DNA from 2 places in the uncultured Idiomarina sp. genome. Region 1 is predicted to be linked to the other one. Evidence: predicted binding sites of a transcription regulator. Region 1 holds the regulator's gene; the other holds the start of a gene.
The links. Region 1 encodes NrdR, which represses ribonucleotide reductase genes. Its sites were predicted from a motif close to AAACACNANATNTNGTGTTT; they were not measured.
Positions count from the first base shown of each region.

Region 2: nrdA (class 1a ribonucleoside-diphosphate reductase subunit alpha) is a predicted target of NrdR. The motif match lies at 1,452-1,471, and genes of this name have one in related genera.

Region 1 is NZ_CAXGLS010000009.1:60,331-63,752, reverse strand. Features, by position in the region: gene glyA (serine hydroxymethyltransferase) at 65-1,321, shown strand; gene nrdR (transcriptional regulator NrdR) at 1,342-1,791, shown strand; gene ribD (bifunctional diaminohydroxyphosphoribosylaminopyrimidine deaminase/5-amino-6-(5-phosphoribosylamino)uracil reductase RibD) at 1,784-2,905, shown strand; gene ribBA (bifunctional 3,4-dihydroxy-2-butanone-4-phosphate synthase/GTP cyclohydrolase II) at 2,914-3,422, shown strand, end outside.
Region 2 is NZ_CAXGLS010000010.1:15,387-18,808, forward strand. Features, by position in the region: gene nrdA (class 1a ribonucleoside-diphosphate reductase subunit alpha) at 1-1,414, opposite strand, end outside; gene ABNS04_RS04385 (HAD-IA family hydrolase) at 1,741-2,403, opposite strand; gene ubiG (bifunctional 2-polyprenyl-6-hydroxyphenol methylase/3-demethylubiquinol 3-O-methyltransferase UbiG) at 2,421-3,155, opposite strand; gene gyrA (DNA gyrase subunit A) at 3,306-3,422, shown strand, end outside.

The sequences.
Region 1 (3,422 bases):
TTTGGGGTATTTTGCGGTAAACTGCACGTCATAATTTGGCTAATGAAATTGATGGATGTCCGAGATGCAGAAAAAAGATCAGGCAATTGCCGCGTTTGACGCGGAGTTATGGCAAGCAATGAGTCAGGAAGTTGAGCGTCAAGAACAACACATTGAGCTGATTGCTTCAGAAAACTATACCAGCCCGCGTGTGCTAGAGGCACAAGGTTCACAGTTAACTAATAAATACGCCGAGGGTTATCCTCATAAGCGTTACTATGGCGGCTGTGAATATGTGGACGTAGTTGAAGATCTCGCGATTGCACGTGCTAAAGAATTGTTTGGTGCTAAATACGCGAACGTACAACCGCATTCAGGCTCACAAGCCAACACGGCTGCATTCATGGCACTTATGGAAGCCGGTGATACCTTCTTGGGAATGAGTTTGGCACACGGTGGCCATCTGACGCACGGTGCGGGTGTTAACTTCTCGGGCAAGCTTTACAATGCCGTACAATATGGTATTTCAGAAGAAACCGGTGAAATCGATTACAACCAAGTTGAAGAGTTAGCTAAAGAGCATAAGCCGAAGGTTATCGTTGCTGGTTTCTCTGCATACTCGGGTATTGTTGATTGGCAGCGTTTCAGACAAATTGCTGACGAAGTGGGTGCTTATTTGTTGGTAGATATGGCGCACGTAGCGGGTCTGGTTGCTGCAGGTGTATACCCAAGTCCAATTCCTTACGCAGACGTAGTAACAACGACAACACATAAAACCCTCGCAGGTCCGCGTAGTGGTCTGATCTTGTCTGGCAAAGATGATGAGAAACTGCACAAGAAATTAAACAGTGCGGTATTCCCAGGTAATCAAGGTGGTCCATTGATGCACGTTATCGCAGCGAAAGCGGTGGCGTTTAAAGAAGCCCTTGAGCCTGAATTTAAAGCGTATCAAGAACAAGTGCTAAAGAACGCTAATGCGATGGTTAAAGCGCTGCAAGCACGTGGCTATAAAATCGTATCGAATGGCACGCAGAACCATTTGTTCCTCGTTGATTTAATCGACAAAGACATTACGGGTAAAGATGCCGATGCTGCATTAGGTCGTGCATACATTACGGTCAACAAAAATGCGGTACCGAACGACCCGCGTTCGCCGTTCGTCACTTCCGGTCTTCGTCTAGGTACACCTGCAATTACTCGTCGCGGCTTCAAGGAAGCAGAAGCTGAGCAAGTGGCTAATTGGATTTGCGATGTATTAGATGACATTAATAACGAAGAGACGATTGATCGCGTTCGTAACGATGTCAAAACGTTATGTGCCGAGTTTCCAGTTTATAAATAACGTTTGAAAAGGAGCGCGCTATGCACTGTCCATTCTGCGGAACACAAGATACCAAGGTCATCGATTCGCGGTTAGTAGGGGACGGTGCATCGGTGCGCAGACGCCGAGAATGTAGCCATTGTCGCGAGCGCTTTACAACATTTGAGACTGCTGAACTGGTAATGCCCCGTGTAATTAAAACAGACGGTGGGCGTGAACCTTTTAATGAAGATAAGCTTCGCAGTGGGCTATTACGTGCGCTTGAAAAACGTCCGGTCAGTCTCGAAAAAATGGAACAAGCGGTTAATAAAATCAAATCCAGTATCCGTGCAACCGGCGAGCGAGAGATTACCTCTAACTTTATTGGCAACCTGGTGATGGATAACCTTAAGCAAATCGATAAAGTCGCATACGTTCGTTTTGCTTCGGTCTATCGCTCTTTTGAGGATATCAAAGAGTTCGGCGAGGAGATCGCGCGGCTCAATGATTAGTTTGGCACAAGATAAGCGCGACCATCTTTATATGCATCGCGCCTTGGAATTGGCAAGAAAAGGGCGCTTTACGACTGGACCTAATCCTGCCGTCGGTTGTGTCATCGTAAAAGACGCCAGTATCGTTGGCGAAGGTTGGCATCAGAAGGCGGGCGAACCCCACGCCGAGGTCTTTGCGTTACGCCAGGCTGGCACACAAGCCAAACATGCAACCGCCTATGTTACGCTTGAGCCATGCAGTCACCAAGGTCGCACACCGCCCTGTGTTGATGCATTGATTAATGCGGAAGTAGCTCGCGTGGTTATCGCGATGCAAGATCCCAATCCGATTGTATCAGGTCGTGGCATTCATAAATTACACGATGCTGATATCGAAGTGCGTGTTGGTTTATTTGAAACTGCAGCGCGTCAGTTGAATCCGGGTTTCATTCATCGTATGCAGACTCAATTACCTTATGTGCGCGTTAAGCTGGCGAGCTCACTTGATGGACGTACGGCGCTGAGTAACGGTGTGAGCCAATGGATTACCGGTGCTGCAGCGCGTGCTGACGTTCAGGTATGGCGTGCACAAGCCGACGCAATATTAACTGGCGCGGATACGGTGCTGGTGGATAACCCGAGACTGAATGTACGCCCTGAACAGTGGCCTGACGGGATCGAAAAACCATTATTTTTCAAGCAGCCCGTGCGTGTGATTATTGACGGGAAAAACCGCATTCATGATGATTTGCGACTATTTGAGGTTGAAACGCCTGTATTTGTCGTCCGCACTACGGAAGCTCCTGCTTCTCGACATCGTCATTGCCACGAGATTATTGCTAAAGCAGATAGCCAGGGTCGCGTAGACTTACATGACGCACTGAAAGAACTCGCATTGCGTGAGATTAATTTGGTATGGACCGAGTGTGGAGCTCAGTTAGCGGGTGCTCTTTTTAACGCTCAGGTAGTGAATGAACTGGTCTATTATCAAGCCAACAAAGTATTAGGCAGTGACGCACGCAGTATGATTGCGTTGCAGGAACTGACTCAACTCGATGATGCGCTCTCATTTAACGTGCTTGAGCGCAGAATGGTCGGCGAGGATATTCGCGTGATCGCTCAGCCAATGAAGTAGGAACTATTATGTCATTGCATTCGACAGAAGAGATTATTGAAGATATCAAGCAAGGTAAGATGGTCATTCTAATGGATGACGAGGACCGCGAGAATGAGGGCGATCTTATTCTTGCAGCAGACTGCGTGACCCCTGAAGCGATAAATTTCATGGCGCGTTATGGTCGGGGACTGATCTGCCTGACCCTCAGCGAGGAACGTTGTAAGCAACTTAACCTGCCGCTGATGGTTGATCGCAACAATGCGCCATACTCGACTGCTTTTACGGTATCCATTGAGGCCGCCGAGGGTGTGACTACAGGTATTTCGGCAGCTGACCGCGCACAAACAGTGAAAGCAGCCGTAGCACGTAATGCTCAGCCGGAAGACTTGGTAATGCCGGGTCATATATTTCCACTGAAAGCTAAGCAGGGCGGTGTACTCAACCGTGCGGGGCACACGGAAGCCGGTTGTGATCTCGCGCGCCTAGCCGGCTATGAACCTGCTGCAGTGATTGTCGAAGTGCTTAATGAAGACGG
Region 2 (3,422 bases), on a different contig from region 1:
TTTTACCTAAGTTAAACGCTGATAAAGTACATAGCGCAATCTCACCTTCTTCGTCATTGACGTGACTGAGTGGCTTGGTCGGTAGCGCAATCTCTAAGCACAGGTTGCTCTGACGAACAGGCGCAACTTTTGAATCGAACGGACTGTGAGTATTACAGTGATCGACGTTTTGCACATAAATTCGGCCGGTGCTCGCACGCTCTTGCATAAACAAGCTAAACAGCTCGATGGCTTTAATACGCTTCTTACGAATATTTTCATCGTTTTCGTATTGGACGTAGAGACGCTCGAACTCTTCTTGATCTTCAAAGAATGCGTCATACAAGCCAGGCACATCCGATGGACTAAACAGTGTGATGAAGTCATCTTTGACGAGGCGTTGATACATCAAGCGATTGAACTGCACACCGTAGTCGAGATGGCGAACACGGTTTTCTTCCACACCACGGTTGTTTTTAAGTACCAACAGGTTTTCAATCTCAAGGTGCCACAGCGGATAAAACAGCGTTGCCGCGCCACCACGTACACCGCCTTGAGAACAGCTTTTCACAGCAGTTTGGAAATACTTATAGAATGGGATACAACCCGTATGGAACGCTTCACCATTGCGAATAGGGCTACCGAGTGCGCGAATACGTCCGGCATTGATACCAATACCCGCGCGTTGCGATACGTATTTAACAATAGCACTGGCTGTCGCGTTAATTGAGTCAAGGCTATCACCCGTTTCAATCAATACACATGAACTGAACTGGCGGGTCGGCGTACGCACGCCAGACATGATAGGCGTTGGCAACGATATTTTGAACGTTGATGTCGCGTCATAAAAGCGCTTGATGTAGTCCATGCGAGTGGACTTAGGGTAATTAGCGAATAAACAAGCAGCCACTAAAATATAAAGAAACTGAGCACTTTCGTAGATATCACCGGTGACTCGGTTCTGCACCAAGTACTTATTCTCTAGTTGCTTAACCGCAGCGTATGAAAAGTTCATGTCACGCCAGTGATCAATGATCTCGTCCATCTGGTCGAATTCTTGCTCACTGAAATCTTCTAGCAAGTGTGCGTCGTAACGCTTCTCATCAACCATTTTCTTCACATGGTCGTAGAGGCGAGGGGGCTCAAACTTGCCGTACGCACGCTTCCGTAAGTGAAAAATGGCCAGACGCGCAGCCATATACTGATAGTCAGGCGCTTCCTCTGAAATTAGGTCCGCTGCTGCTTTGATAATGGTCTCATGGATATCTTCGGTTTTGATCCCATCATAGAACTGAATATGCGACTTAATTTCGACTTGAGAAGCAGAGACATTATTAAGGCCTTCTGCAGCCCACATGATGACACGATGAATCTTATCTAAATTCAGCGGTTCGCGTTGACCACTGCGTTTGGTAACGAAAAGTTGCTCGTTCATTTTAGCGCCGACTCTTAGCTGTTTGTTATAGATTTGTGGCCACAAGATATTGTGTGATTTTCGGTCTGTACACCAAATGAACACAATATCTAGTAGTCGATGTGTTACAGGCATACTAGATACAACCCGCACATCGATCAAGTCTATTTAGTAGTAAATATTCGTTTAAAGCCGCTTGAAATTTTGCAAGCGCTTATCGTGCATAGGCTTGCGTGAAAGTGTAAATTTTATAATTTTTTAGTTGAAAAAATCATGACTTTAGAAACAAGCGTTCTATGCAAAAAAGGTGTCATAAAAACTATTAAAAAATGAACGATTTAGAACATCTACTTTGGTAAAGCGAGTAGCTCCATCAAGGCATTGGGGTGAGCGATGGTGTAGTCCGCTAACCATTGTTGTGGTTGGTCAGTACTAGAGATATAGCCATACTCTGCGAGTACCGTCACCATACCTGCATTACGCCCGGCCACGATATCGCGTTCTGCATCGCCTATATACACACAGTCCTTGGGGTCCACAGTAAGTTGTTCTGCTGCGTAGTAAAGTGGTTTGGGTGACGGTTTGGCTTCTTCCAACGTATCACCACAGACGACTACCGAAATACTTTGTAGCGCTTCAAACTGCGCAATCAGAGGGTGAGTAAGAAACTCAGGTTTATTGGTGACGATGCCTATTTTAATCTGATTGCGGCGAAGCGAACTCAGTAACGTCTCAACGCCGTCAAATAACTTACTGTGAAGCGCTAAGTTGTTGCGATAAATATCGAGAAACCTTGGTTTTAGCGCAAGTAGCGCATCTTCATCCAATTGCGTTAAACCTAATAACCCACGAGAACCGTGCGAAGCAACAGGCGTAAATACCTCTGCGGGTATCTCCGGAAGTCCATTTTCACGACAGACTTGATTGAGCGCAAAGCCCAAATCCGGTGCTGAATCTAATAATGTACCATCGAGGTCAAACAAAACTGCAGCTACCGGATGTTTGTTCACGCGAGTTCCCTAATGAGTTAACGGCCTGGTTTATGAAGTGCAACGATGTAATTAACGTCAACATCATGCTCGTCTAGCATAAAGCCTTGCAATGGCTTATATACGATGCCATTCATCTTCATTGCTTGCAATCCATGTACATCTGTCATACGCAGTAATTCAGAAGGCTTGATAAATCGTTGATGCTGGTGAGTCCCTTTAGGCACCCACCGTAAAACATGCTCAGCCGCCACAATACCTAGCAGCCAAGATTTCACGTTACGATTCAACGTAGAGAAAATAGCGTAACCGCCCGGTTTCACCATCTCACATACAGCACCAACAATGGCGGCAGGGTCAGGAACGTGTTCGAGCATTTCCAAACATGTGACGACATCAAACTGTGCGGTATGTTCCGCAGCAAAGTTTTCAGCGCTTATTTGCTGGTAATTGACACTGAGTTGCGACTCTAAAGCGTGAAGTCGAGCGACTTCTAACGAGTCATGCGCAAGGTCGATACCCGTTACCTGAGCGCCACGACTCGCCATACCCTCGGTTAATAAACCACCACCGCAACCCACATCAACAACATGCTTGTTGAATAACCCGCCTACTTGCTGTTCAATAAAGGTTAATCGCAATGGATTAATTTGATGCAGCGGTTTGAATTCGCCTTCGGTGTCCCACCATCGCGAAGCAAGGGCGGAAAATTTTTCGATTTCTTTTTCGTCAACGTTATTGCTAAGGGCACTTAAAGAGGCTCGTTCTGACATGTGTTAGAGGTTCCAAATTGGCGTAACTTCTATAGAGTTTACATCAGCGGACGTTTTTGAAAAAGAGGGTGCGTGTTCACCCCGTGACGGGTACAATACCTGATTAATTATAACAACGATTAAGTATAGCTTGAGTTTAGGGATACATATATGAGCGATCTGGCTAGAGAAGTCTCACCCATCAATATCGAGGATGAATTAAAAAGTTCTTATCTTGATTACGCGATGAGCGTGATTGTGGGTCGAGCGCTTCCAGATGTTCGGGAT